3 regions of the Streptomyces gobitricini genome follow, and region 1 is predicted to be linked to each of the others. Evidence: riboswitches for the same ligand, from Rfam matches in the RefSeq annotation. Region 1 holds a riboswitch; each other region holds the start of a gene.
The links. Region 1 has a riboswitch for cobalamin ahead of ABD347_RS01190 (SCO2321 family membrane protein). Riboswitches for the same ligand answer to the same signal wherever they lie in the genome.

Region 1 (4,348 bases):
GACGCGGCGACCGCCACCGACCGCTCCAGCGCGCCCTCCAGCACCGGCAGCCCCACCTGGAGCACCGCCTTCACCCCGCCCGTCGGCCGTCCCCGCAGCCGCCGGGCGGTCCGCAACCGCGCCACGTCGGCGACCATGTTCGGCGCGAACGTCATCGCGACGACCACCGCGACCCCGACCTCGTACAGCGCGCCGGGCAGCGACTTCAGCAGCCGCGCCGGGTTGGCGAGCGCGTTGGCGGCGCCCACGCAGATCAGCAGCGTGGCCAGCTTCGCCCCGTCGTACAGCGCGAACACCAGTTGCTCGGCCGTCACCCGGCCCCCGATCCGCACGCCCCGCGCCCAGTCGGGCAGCGGCACTTCGGGGAGCGTGACCAGCACGCGCGTACCGGGAATGGGGGAACCGAGGAACACCGAGAAGACCAGCCGGATCACCAGGACCGCCAGGCCCAGCTTCACGAACGCCCCGTACGAGCGGGCCCACGGCGCGTCGGTGCGGCGGGCCGCCACCACGTACCCGGCGACACCGACCAGCAGGCACAGCAGCAGGGGGTTGGTCGTACGGGACGCGGCGGCGGCCAGGCCCAGGGCCCACAGCCACCAGGCGCCCGCGTGCACGGCGTTGGAGCGGTTCGCCTCGGGAGCGCGCGGGTTCAGCGGGTTCATCGGCGACGGCGGCGGGCCTGCCACACGGCGGCGGCGCCCAGGACCGTGACGGCGGCCACTCCGGCGACCACCCCGACGGACGGCCCCGGTTCGGGGTCCGTGACGGGGCGGGACCCGGACGAAGGTGCCGGGGACGGTGCCGGGGACGTGGCCGGGCCCGGTCCGCCGGGAGCCGACGACACCCGCTCCCCGCAGCCCGTCCTCGGGTAGCCGGCGATCGCGCACAGCAGCGCCTGGCTGTCGTACCGCAGCGGCTTCGCCACCGCCGCGAGGGCCTCCGCGCCGGTCGCGTCGGTCCGTACCCGCGCGCACGCCGTCCGCGGCGCGGGCGGCGGGCCGGTGCCCTCGGCCGCGTCCGCGACCGTACCGAAGTCGATGACGACGGCGACCCGCTTGGTGCCGTCCTCCGCGGGTGTCGCCCCGCAGATCGCGGCGAAATCGGGTGCCCGGCGAGGCTGTTGGGCGTCCTGCGAATCGGCGCTCACGGCGAACCGGTAACCGTTGACGTCACCGTCGGCGGGCCGGGCGGTGGCCGGCCCCAGCGTGGCGTACGTCCACCCGCCGCCCCCGCTCTCCCAGAACGACCAGTAGCGGTAGCCGGCCGCCCCGGCCGTCCCGGGGAGGCCGAGCAGCACGGCGCAGACCGTGAGGAGCAGGACCGGGAACCGTGCGCGCGTCACGGCTGCCGGTTCCGCTTGCGGCCGCTGAGCAGGAAGCCGATGCCCGCGCCGGCCACCAGGAGGATGGCGACGGCCGGCCAGACGTCGAAGCCCGGGTCCTCCTCCTCGGTCCTGTCCTCCGGCCTCTCCTCCAGGGGCAGCGACTTCGGCGCCGGTCCGGTCGCGTTGAGCCGCTGTACGAGGTCGACGCCGCCGAAGTCGCGGGCGTCCGCGCCCACCGCGTGGGCGGCGAGGACGAGCTGGGCGTAGGCGGCGGGGCCGCTCTCCTCGGCCCAGGCCGCGGAGTTCCGCTTCAGCCACTCCAGGGCGCGGGTCGCCGTGTCGATGTGCCCGGCCGCGCCGAGGGCGATGACGGCGTCGGCCGTGTTGCCGAAGTCCGGCCGGGGCGCGGTGGTGGCGGCGCCCGGCATCGGCGGCAGATCGAGGTGGCCGGTGCCCGCCAGGGTGCCGACCAGATGGGCGGCGCCGTTGCGGGCGGCACGCTCCACACTCGGTTTGTCCCCTGCCGCGCAGGTCGGCTTCTGCTCCGGCCTCGCCCCCCGCGTCTGGAGGTCCTTGCCGAGCCCGGCGAGCACGGCGGCGGCGGTGGCGTCGTCGTTCGCGACGAGCGCGCCGGTCTTCGCGTCGGGCTGGTAGGCGAAGGCGCCCGCGCCCGCCTTGGCGTCGCAGGGGATCGCGAGGCCGAGCAGCGTGTCGTAGGGCGTCTTGCCGCCGCTGGACCGGATGTCGCCGGGCCGGTGGCCGGTCGCGGCGAGGGCGCTGACGACGATCGACGTGGAGTTGGCGTCGCTGGGCGCGCCGGGGTTGTAGCCCCAGCCGCCGTCCTCGTTCTGCACGCCCTTCAGCCAGGCGGCGCCCGCGCCCATGGCCTTGCTGACCGGGTCGGTGCCGGGCTCGGCGGCCTCCGGCTTGTCGACGCCGGACAGGGCCTGGACGGCGACGGCGGTGGCGTTGGTGTCCAGCGGTGTCTTCGGGTCGCAGGTCCTGGCCGGATCGGGGCGGTAGGAGGCGAAGCCGCCGCTGTCGCACTGCTGGTCCAGCAGCCAGTCCACCGCCTTGCGGTTCGGTTCGACGCCCGCCACCTGCTGGGCCATGAAGGCGAGCGACTGCCGCCACACACCGTCGTAGGCCGGGTCCTTGGTGCCGTACAGACCGGCCGGGACGACGGGGGAGGGGGCCGGTGACGGCGCCGCGTGGGCGGCCGGGGAACCGCCGGACAGCAGGACGGCGGCCGCGGCGAGCGCGGCGGCGCCGTGGCGTACGCGAACGGTGGTCATGGCTTGGGGCGGCCTCTCCTGCGGGGGCCGGGCACCGGCACGCGAAAAGGCACCAGGCTCCGGCCCCGTATTCCTCGACGGTGCCGGCCACCGGGCGCTGGGTCCCGATGACGCGAGCCGAACACGTGCTCGTGCGGGGCATTCCGGCTCACCGCCGGACGGCGGTCTCACGGCTGCGTGGTCAGCGCCGGATTCGCACCGGCTTCCCCCCGTACGGGCATGATGACGACGCGCTCACTCTACCGGCGGGTCAGGACGGCTCACACGCGACGTACGTCACGGGGCCGCTGCCCGGGTATGGCCCCGGCGCGCCCCGGTGAGCGGCTCGCCGGACGCGATCTCCCGGTCGGGCAGGGCGGGCCGCGCGGGGGGTGCGGCGGACCCGCCGGGCGGCGCGGACCGACCGGAGCGGGCGATGCGCGGAGCGGGGCGAGGGGCCGGGACGGACGCCGACGAGGGGCCCTGGCGGCGGTGGAGGGGCCCCGGGGAGGCGGCCGCCCCGCCCGGCGAAGCGCCGAATGAGCGGCGAAGGGACGGCACGCGGAGCCCGTCGTCGCGCGGGCCGGCCCTTCCTCTGCGAAGCTCGATCCTGATCACGGGGGCATGGGGCCCGCGTGCACAGCGGATTGGGGTATTCGTGCGCAAGGCGATTGCGGTGTCCCCTGCTCGAGCGAAGTCGGGAGGTTGGGGGAGGGCGGCCGCGGCCGCCGGTGTGGTGCTGCTGGTCGCGGGCTGCGGCGGCGGTTCCGACAAGGAGACGGGGACCCCCGCGCCCCCGTCCGGCGCCACGGCCCCGGTGGGGGCGGGTGCGGAGGCCGAGGCCGGTGGCGGCCCGGACGCCGCCGCGGTGACCGAGGAGATCTCGGCCGCGGCCACGGCTGCGGGCTTCACCGAGGAGCCCTCCGACGAGGACGTGCCCCCGGCCCTCAAGCCCTGCATGGTCTCCTGGCAGGTCGACGACGAGAAGGTCACCGACTCCGAGAAGTCCTACGACGACACGGTCGCGGCGCTCGCCAGGAGCGGCTGGAAGGAGTCGCAGAAGTTCGACCACAAGGGCTCGGTCATCACGTCGCTGGACAAGGGCGGCTGGACGGTGAAGGCGAGCCACCACGGTCAGGGCGGCTTTCTGACGGTCTCGTTCGTCGCCACCGACAACGGACCGGAATGCGAGAAGCTCTTCAAGGAAGACCTGGAGAAGAACAAGAACGCGCGGTAACCGTCCGCCGCGCCGACCGGTCAGACCGAGCCGGACGCCCCGGCCCCGGCCGCGTCTCCGTACCCCGCCCCGTCTCCGTGCCCGGCCTCGCTTCCGGCCCCGGCAGCGGCGCCGGGCGTGTCCGGGGACGTCAGGTCGATCAGGCGGCACACCGTCTCGATGTCGGTCCGCACCTGGGCGATCGACGCCCGTCCGGACAGCCAGGTGATCAGTGCCGAGTGCCAGGTGTGCTCGATCACCCGCACGGCGGAGAGCTGCTGCGGCGTCGGGCGCTCCAGCCCCGTCGCCTCCAGGATGATCGCCGTCGTCTGCCGCGAGACGGTGTCCACCTCCGGGCTCACGCCGCGGTCCGCGAACGTCAGTGCCCGCACCATCGCGTCCGCGAGGTGCGGCTCGCGCTGGAGGGCGCGGAAGGCGCGCATCAGGGTCTCGGCGACCCGCTCCGAGGCGGCCTCACCGGCCGGGGGCCGCTTGCGCAGCGTCGTGTGCAGGTGGTCCAGCTGGTCCTGC
Region 2 (4,348 bases), on a different contig from region 1:
CGGGCACGATCTGGATCATCGTCGGCGTCATCTTCGCCGGCGCCGTCCAGGACATGGTGACGCTGTTCTTCTCCACCCGCCGCAACGGCCGTTCGCTCGGCCAGATGGCCCGCGACGAGATCGGTCCCTTCGGCGGGGCCGCCGCGCTGATCGCGGTCTTCGCCATCATGATCATCCTGCTGGCCGTGCTGGCCCTGGTCATCGTCAACGCCCTGGCGCACTCCCCCTGGGGTGTCTTCTCCATCGGCATGACCATCCCGATCGCCCTGTTCATGGGCGTCTATCTGCGGGTGCTGCGCCCCGGCAGGGTCACCGAGGTCTCCGTCATCGGCGTCGCGCTGCTGCTCCTGGCCATCGTCGCGGGCGGCTGGGTCGCCGAGTCCTCCCTCGCCGACACCTTCACCCTGGAGCCGGGCACCCTGGTCATCTGGATGATCGTGTACGGCTTCCTCGCCTCCGTCCTGCCGGTGTGGCTGCTGCTGGCTCCCCGCGACTACCTCTCGACCTTCATGAAGGTCGGCACCATCGCGCTGCTCGCCGTCGGCGTCTTCGTCGCCCTGCCGACCCTGAAGATGCCGGCCGTCACCGACTTCGCGAGCCGCGGGGACGGTCCGGTCTTCGCCGGGTCGATGTTCCCGTTCGTCTTCATCACCATCGCCTGCGGCGCGCTCTCCGGCTTCCACTCCCTGGTCTCCTCGGGCACCACCCCGAAGATGGTCCAGAAGGAGACCCAGATCCGGATGATCGGGTACGGGGCCATGCTCACCGAGTCCTTCGTCGCCGTCATGGCGATGATCACGGCGTCCATCATCGACCCGGGGCTCTTCTTCGCCATCAACTCGCCGAGCGGCGTGGTGGGGACGACGGTGCAGTCGGCCTCCGAGGCGGTGTCCAACTTCGGCTTCACCATCTCCCCCGACCAGCTGGCGAAGGCCGCGGCGGACGTCGAGGAGGCGTCGCTGCTGTCCCGGACCGGTGGCGCGCCGACCTTCGCCCTCGGCATGGCGGAGATCTTCTCCGCCGTCGTCGGCGGTACCGCCATGAAGGCGTTCTGGTACCACTTCGCCATCATGTTCGAGGCGCTGTTCATCCTGACCACGGTGGACGCCGGCACCCGCGTGGGCCGCTTCATGCTCCAGGACATGCTCGGCAACGTCTACAAGCCGTTCAAGCAGGTCAGCTGGAAGCCCGGCGTCTGGTTCGCCAGCGCGGTCGTCGTCGGCGGCTGGGGCTACTTCCTCTGGGTCGGTGTGCACGACCCGCTGGGCGGCATCAACCAGCTGTTCCCGCTGTTCGGCATCGCCAACCAGTTGCTGGCCGCCGTGGCGCTGGCCGTCTGTACGACCCTGCTGGTCAAGTCCGGCCGCCTGAAGTGGGCGTGGGTCACCGGGGTGCCGCTCGCCTGGGACGTGGCCGTCACCCTCACCGCCAGCTGGCAGAAGATCTTCTCGGGCGATCCCCGGGTGGGCTTCTTCGCCCAGCGCGAGAAGTACCAGGCGGGCATCGACTCCGGGCAGGTGCTGCCCCCCGCCAAGTCGATGGACGAGATGCACACCGTCGTCACCAACTCCACGATCGACGGGATCCTCTCCGCCCTCTTCGCCCTCCTCATCATCGTGGTGATCGCCGACGCGGGACGGGTCTGCTACCGGGCCGTCACCCGGCCCGCCGGCATCAAGCTCTCGGAGGCCCCGTACACCGAGTCCCGGATCATCGCTCCGGCCGGACTGTTCCCCACCGCGGCGGAGAAGGCCGAGCTGGCCGCGGCCGGGCTCGGCCCCGAGGGCGGCGTCCCCAAGGACGGCGGCAGCGGTGACGGCGTACCGGCCGGGGCCGGCTCCAGGTGAGCCCCGCGGCGGCCGGGGGGCCGGGCGGCCGGCTGCGGCGCGCGGCGGCCTGGGTCCGCTGGTACGTCCGCGAGGTGTCCGGCGAGGCCACGTACGACAAGTACGTCGCCCACACCCGCTCCCGCGATCCCGGCGCCGAGGTCATGACCCGCCGCGAGTTCGAGCGCAGGCGCACCGACGCGCGGGAGGTGGACCCCCGCGACGGGTTCCGCTGCTGCTGAGCGGGTGACCGCACGACGGGCCGCCGTGTTTCCGGGGACGGAAATGCGGCGGCCCGTCGCCGTACCCCTCCACACTCGGACCATGGACATCACCATCAGGCCGGTACGGCCGGAGGAACACCGGGCGCTCGCCGAGGTCACGGCCCAGGCCTATCTCGGCGACGGGTTGCTGGCCTTCGGGGAGAGCGACGAGTACCTCATCGAGCTGCGGGACGTGCCCCGGCGGGCCGCGGAGGCGGAGGTGCTGGTCGCGGTCGGGGAGGACGGACGGGTGCTCGGCGGGGTGACGTTCGTCGCGGAGGGCGGCGGCCCGTGGGCCGGCCTCGCGCGGGCCGGGGAGGCGGAGCTCGGGATGCTGGCGGTGGCACGGGAGGCGCGTCGGCGGGGCGCGGGCGAGGCGCTCGTACGGGCGTGTGTGGAGCGGGCCCGGGAGGTGGAGGGGTGCGCGCGGCTGGTGCTGTCCACGCGGGCGTCCATGCGGGCGGCGCACCGGATCCATGACCGGCTGGGGTTCGTCCGGACCCCCGAACGGGACTGGCAGCCCACTCCGGGCGTGACGCTCTCCACCTACGCGCTGGAGTTCTGAGCCACGGAAGACACAACATGTGGGGGGTGACTCAACAGCCGCCCCCCACATGTATGCTCGTGCTCGCTGTCGCCGCAGGGGAATCCGGTGGAAATCCGGAACTGTCCCGCAACGGTGTGTTGGTGTGCCTTTGTGTACGTACGAGTCCGAAGACCTGCCGACAGCGCACCCGGACCCTCCGGACCGGGTGCCCAGACGTCCGGGCCTCGCGGAATGGGCCGGTGGACGCGGTGCTCCACGCCCTGTGCCCGGGCGTGCCCGCTCCCCTGCCCGCTCCGCCGGTGGCCCCGAGCCGAGCGAGGGAGAGCCCCCACGTGACCATCGCGCCAGCCGGTCCGGTTTCAGCGATCGAGAGCCACGGAGACGACGGACCCGGGACCGTACTGCTGCGGACCCTGACCGATCTGACCGCCGATCTGTCCGACACCGACCCCGGCCGGGTCGCCGCCGCCGCCCTGCGGGGCCGGCACGCCGGTTCGGACGAGGCCGAGTTGCGCGAGCTCGCCACCGAGGCGGCCGCCGGGCTCATCTCCGAGGACCCGGCGTACTCCCGGCTCGCGGCGCGGCTGCTGACCCGGACCATCGCGGAGGAGGCGGCCGGGCAGGGCGCGGTGTCGTTCTCGGCGTCGGTGGCCGTGGGTCACCGGGAGGGTCTGATCGCGGACCGTACGGCCGCGTTCGTGACGCTGCACGCGGACCGGATGGACGCGGCTGTCGACCCGGCCGGCGACGACCGGTTCGGCTACTTCGGGCTGCGGACGCTCTACTCCCGCTACCTGCTCCGGCACCCCATCACCCGCAAGGTGATCGAGACGCCGCAGCACTTCATGCTGCGGGTGGCGGCCGGGCTGGCCGAGGACGACTCGGCGCGCGCGCTGGGCGAGGTCGAGGCGCTGTACCGGCTGATGAGCCGGCTGGAGTACCTCCCCTCCTCCCCCACTCTGTTCAACTCCGGCACGCGCCACCCGCAGATGTCGTCGTGCTACCTGCTGGACTCGCCCCTGGACGAGCTGGACTCCATCTACGACCGCTACCACCAGGTCGCGCGGCTCTCCAAGCACGCGGGCGGCATCGGCCTGTCGTACTCCCGCATCCGGGCGCGCGGTTCGCTGATCCGCGGCACCAACGGGCACTCCAACGGCATCGTGCCGTTCCTCAAGACGCTGGACGCCTCCGTGGCGGCCGTGAACCAGGGCGGGCGGCGCAAGGGCGCGGCGGCGGTGTACCTGGAGACGTGGCACGCGGACATCGAGGAGTTCCTGGAGCTGCGCGACAACACGGGCGAGGACGCCCGCCGTACGCACAACCTCAACCTGGCGCACTGGATCCCGGACGAGTTCATGCGCCGCGTCAACGCCGACGCCGAGTGGTCGCTGTTCTCGCCGGCCGACGTGCCGGAGCTGGTCGACCTGTGGGGCGAGGAGTTCGACGCCGCGTACCGCGCCGCCGAGGCCGGGGGGCTGGCCCGCAAGACGATGCCGGCGCGCGAGCTGTACGGCCGGATGATGCGGACGCTGGCCCAGACCGGCAACGGCTGGATGACGTTCAAGGACGCCTCGAACCGTACGGCCAACCAGACCGCCGAGCCGGGCCACACGGTCCACTCGTCCAACCTGTGCACCGAGATCCTGGAGGTCACGGACGACGGTGAGACCGCCGTCTGCAACCTGGGTTCGGTGAACCTGGGCGCCTTC
Region 3 (4,348 bases), on a different contig from region 1:
GCGCCGCGGCCGGGAGCAACCGGCCGTGCCCGGGGCCGACGAGGGCGCGCGCGGCGTGCGGCAGCACCAGGCCGACGAAGCCGATGGCACCGGACGAACTGACCAGCGCGGCCGTGAGCAGCGCGGTGACGCACAGCAGGACCAGCCGGGCACGGGCGACGTTCACGCCCAGGGTGGCCGCCGCGTCCTGACCGAAGGCGAACGCGTCCAGGGTCCTGGCGTGGCCGAGGCAGACGGCCAGCGCGATCACCAGCGCGGCGAGGCACAGCCACACGTCCGTCCAGTCGGCCCCGCCCAGCGAGCCCAGCAGCCAGAACAGCACGCCCCGGGTGGTCTCGGCGTCGGCCGACGTGACCACGATGAAGGAGGTCAGCGCGGAGAACAGCTGCATCGCGGCGACGCCGGACAGGACGACGCGGTCGGTGGTGCCGCCGAGGGTGTGGCTCAGCAGCATCATCGCCGCGAACGAGCACAGGGCACCCACGAAGGCACCGCCGGAGACCGGCAGCAGACCGCCGCCCACGCCCAGGACGACCACGACGACGGCTCCGGTGGAGGCGCCGGACGAGACGCCGAGGACGAAGGGATCCGCCAGCGGGTTGCGCAGCAGCGACTGCATCACCGCTCCGCACAGCGCCAGCCCCGCTCCGCACACGGCGGCCAGCAGGGTGCGCGGAAGGCGGAGGTTCCACACGATGCCGTCGCGGATGGGGGTGAGCTCCGAGACATCACCCCCGAGGTGCGCGGCGACGACGGACCAGACGTCGCGGACGTCGATGTCCGCCGGCCCGATGGTGATGGCCAGGGCCATGGACAGGGCGAGCGCGGCGAGCCCGCCGGCCGCGCGCAGCAGCGCCGCGGTCACTTCGCCAGGCCGAAGCCGCGCAGCGCGGCCGCGACCTGTTCGACGCCCTCCACGGTACGGATCGTCGGGTTCATGGCCTGGCCGCTGACCAGGACGTACCGCTTGTGACGGACGGCGTCCATGTTCCGGGTGACCGGGTTCGACTCCAGGAACTCGATCTTCTTCGCGGCGCTCTCCCCGCTCTGCGCCTTGCGGGTGAGGTCACCGATCACCAGCACGTCGGGGTCGCGGTCGGCGACCGTCTCCCAGTTGATCTGGGGCCACTCCTCGGTGGTGTCGTCGAAGACGTTCTTGGCGCCCAGCTCCTTGGTGATGATGCCGGGGGCTCCGCAGCAGCCCGCCATGTACGGGGACTTGGCGTCGGAGAACCAGTACAGCAGGGTGACGTCCGAGGCGTCGAGGCCGGCGGTGGCCCTGGTGACGCGGGACGTGAGCCGCGCGACCAGATCCTCGCCGCGCTTGTCCTCCCCGAAGACGCGGGCGAGGTCGCGCACCTCCGCGTACACGGTGTCCATCGTCAGCGGCTCGGTGCGGACGCCGTCCCCGTCGCCGCTGTTGTCCTTGCCCAGACAGTCGGACGGCGAGAGGTACGTCGGTACGCCGAGCTTCGCGAACTGCTCGCGCGTCGCCACGCCGCCCTTCCCGAGGGTGGAGGCGAACGACGCGGCGACGAAGTCGGGTTCGGTGTCGAGGACCTTCTCGAAGGACGGGTTGTTCTCGGCGAGGCGCTCCACGCCGGCATTGGCCTTCTCGAGGCCCTTCATGACGGGGTCGGTCCAGGTCGCGGTCCCGGCCATCCGGTCCGCGAGGCCCAGCGACAGCATGATCTCGGTGGTGCCCTGGTTCAGCGAGACCGCGCGCCGGGGCCCGTCGCCCCGGATCTCCACCTTCTCCCCGCAGTTGTCCAGCGCGCGCGCCGCGGCCTGCGGCGCGGTCGCCGGCCGGGCGGAGGCGCCGCACCCGGTCAGCAGGAGGGCCCCGCTCAGGAGCACGGCGAAAGAAGCGGTCCGGCGCGTGATGGGCACGGCGTTGTTCCTAGCGTCGGGGGCCCATGCGCGGAGCCCGTGCGTACGGTGCTGCCAGCAGGTCTTCGGACTCGGGGTCATCCGGACGAGGCGCCTTCCCGAGCCGGTGGTCCGGCCCAGTGGCTTCGTGCCCCGCCCGTCGCCCTCACCGCTGCGCGTCAGTTCCGGGTTCGCACCGGATTCCCTGACTCACGTACACACGCAAGGCATGTAAGGAGTTCAACTGGCTGGCGCAAATTACCACACCCGCGGATCCCGGCGAACTCGACGGTGTGTCCCACTTCGGAGCAACCGGCGCTCGGGCACTGGACAGCCCCGTACGCGGACGACGGAGGTGGCGCCACCGGGGTCGGCGCCAAGAAGCCGCGGACTCCACGGGACGTACGAGGCCCGTGGGCGTCCGCGGTGGCGGGACGAGGAGCGCGGGGCAGCGAGGCGTTCGGTCCTTCGCGCTCGCCGAGGAGCGGCTGACCACGCGGGCGAAGACGATTGCCGCGAGCGTCAGGCCCCCGAGCGCCGCGACCGTGCCCGGATACCCGGCCCGGCCGCACGTGGAGCGGCCGCCGCCGGGGTGGAGGGCTCACCCGGATCCGGGTCGGTCCCTGTCCGGTCGGCAGCGCTTCGAAAGCCCAGCTTGGGTCCGGCTCACGCCCCGGAACCCGCCACCCCCGCCCACCAGGTCTCCGCGTGTGACCTGCGCCGTCTGTAGGCAGTGTTCGTCGCGGCGGCGGAGCGCCATGTGTCCCGAGCGCCCCCGCCGCATTCGAGCCTGCCTCAACCGGCCCGCCGTGTCGTCGCTGAACGCGCCAAGGAGTTGACCACGCGCGCCGACGTCCCCGTGCCCGCCGTGGGGGAGAGCCTGAGCCCCGGTGCTGGCGGTGGCGGGCCGCCCGTACGCGCCGCTGACCTAGTGGCCGCGGGGGGCGTACATGATCACGGCCATCCCGGCCAGGCACACCAGGGCGCCGACGACGTCGAAGCGGTCGGGCCGGTAGCCGTCGGCGACCATGCCCCAGGCGATCGACCCCGCGACGAAGACTCCACCGTACGCGGCGAGGACCCGGCCGAAGTCGTCGTCGTGCTGCCAGGTCGCCACCACCCCGTACAGGCCCAGGGCGATGGCCCCGGCGCCGATCCAGATCCACCCTTTGTGCTCGCGGATGCCCTGCCACACCAGCCAGGCGCCGCCGATCTCGAACAGGGCGGCGACGACGAAGAGAGCGACGGAGCGGGCGACAGTCATACCTGGCGACCCTACCGACGGACCGGGGACACGAGCTCCAGCGGGTCGACCGGCGCCGGGCGGGCACGCTCCCGCCCTGTGCGAGCGGCGGGCACACCCCCGGTGGCGCACCTGAGCCCGGGCGCCGGTCGGGCGCGCCGGCCCGAGTGTCCTGTCGTCCGGAAGCGGCGCGCGGCACGCTTTGGCCCGGCGCCGGCGAGACGGTCGGCCGGTGGGCCCGTCGGGCGGTGTGGGCGTACGGCCGCCCGGGTGCCGCCGGCGGGGCTCTGGTCAGGCGCGTCGCCGCGGCGTCACGCGCGTCGCGCGGCCCATACGGTGCGTTCGGTACGGACGGCGAGGTCGCCGCGGCGCAGGACGCCGAGGGGGCTGTCGGTGTCGAGCAACTGGTCGAGCGCGACGAGGTCCTCGGCGGAAAGAGCGGGGGCGGCGCTGTCGCGCAGGTGCTTCAGGCTGCTGAGCGCGTACCGGCCGACCGCCGTGCCACGGGAGCCGTCGACGTTCACAGTGATCGCGCGCTCGTCCTCGACGGTGAACCCGGCGGAGGCCAGCTTGGTGCCCCAGTCGGCACCGCGGTGCGGCACGTGCGCGGCGGCGTGGTGCGCGAGGGCGGCGTGGCAGCGCTCCTCAAGGCCGGGCCGCCCCTCGGGAGCGTTGACGGGCAGGAAGCGCGGGAAGCCGGCCGTCTCGACGACGGCGAACAGCCCGCCGGGTGCGAGCAGGGCGCGAACCTCGCGCAGCGCGCGGTCGGGGTCGGCCAGGTGGTGCATCGACGCCGACGCCCACACCAGCTCGGGCCGGTCGAGCTCGGGCCAGTCCCCGTCGAGGTCGGCCCGCACCGTGCGCACCCGGTCGGCCACACCGAGCGCCTCGGCCCGTTTCCGCAGCCGGCCCAGATGGCCGTCCGACGCGTCGACGGCCGTCACCTCCGCTCCGGGGAAACGCGCGAGCAGGGCGAACGTGCCGGCCCCGGTGCCGCATCCCAGGTCGGCGATGTGGCGCGGGTCCCTGTCGACGGGCAGCCACGCGGTGATGGACGCGAGGTGCTCGGCGAACACCTCCGCGTCGAGGTCGAGGATCTCGGCCTGGCCGTCGGACCCGAGGTCGTGCTCGAAGGCGGTGTGCTGCGCGCCACCAGGTGCGGAGTGGGGAGAAGTGTGCGTCATGGCGGTCACGTTAGGAGGGGCGTGCCGCCGGGACGCCATGGTTCCCCGATCG

Region 2: it holds a riboswitch for cobalamin, as region 1 does, so the genes downstream of both, ABD347_RS27150 (ribonucleoside-diphosphate reductase subunit alpha) here and ABD347_RS01190 (SCO2321 family membrane protein) in region 1, are expected to answer to the same signal.
Region 3: it holds a riboswitch for cobalamin, as region 1 does, so the genes downstream of both, ABD347_RS17265 (ABC transporter substrate-binding protein) here and ABD347_RS01190 (SCO2321 family membrane protein) in region 1, are expected to answer to the same signal.

The regions. Positions count from the first base shown of each region.
Region 1 is NZ_BAAASR010000002.1:57,334-61,681, reverse strand. Features, by position in the region: gene ABD347_RS01200 (energy-coupling factor transporter transmembrane protein EcfT) at 1-665, opposite strand, end outside; gene ABD347_RS01195 (SCO2322 family protein) at 662-1,345, opposite strand; gene ABD347_RS01190 (SCO2321 family membrane protein) at 1,342-2,622, opposite strand; cobalamin riboswitch at 2,739-2,859, opposite strand; gene ABD347_RS01185 (hypothetical protein) at 3,278-3,838, shown strand; gene ABD347_RS01180 (TetR family transcriptional regulator) at 3,859-4,348, opposite strand, start outside.
Region 2 is NZ_BAAASR010000039.1:2,975-7,322, forward strand. Features, by position in the region: gene ABD347_RS27135 (carbon starvation CstA family protein) at 1-1,847, shown strand, start outside; gene ABD347_RS27140 (YbdD/YjiX family protein) at 1,844-2,068, shown strand; gene ABD347_RS27145 (GNAT family N-acetyltransferase) at 2,151-2,654, shown strand; cobalamin riboswitch at 2,708-2,830, shown strand; gene ABD347_RS27150 (ribonucleoside-diphosphate reductase subunit alpha) at 2,969-4,348, shown strand, end outside.
Region 3 is NZ_BAAASR010000018.1:419,653-424,000, reverse strand. Features, by position in the region: gene ABD347_RS17270 (FecCD family ABC transporter permease) at 1-811, opposite strand, end outside; gene ABD347_RS17265 (ABC transporter substrate-binding protein) at 862-1,890, opposite strand; cobalamin riboswitch at 1,930-2,133, opposite strand; gene ABD347_RS17260 (YnfA family protein) at 2,798-3,133, opposite strand; gene ABD347_RS17255 (class I SAM-dependent methyltransferase) at 3,424-4,296, opposite strand.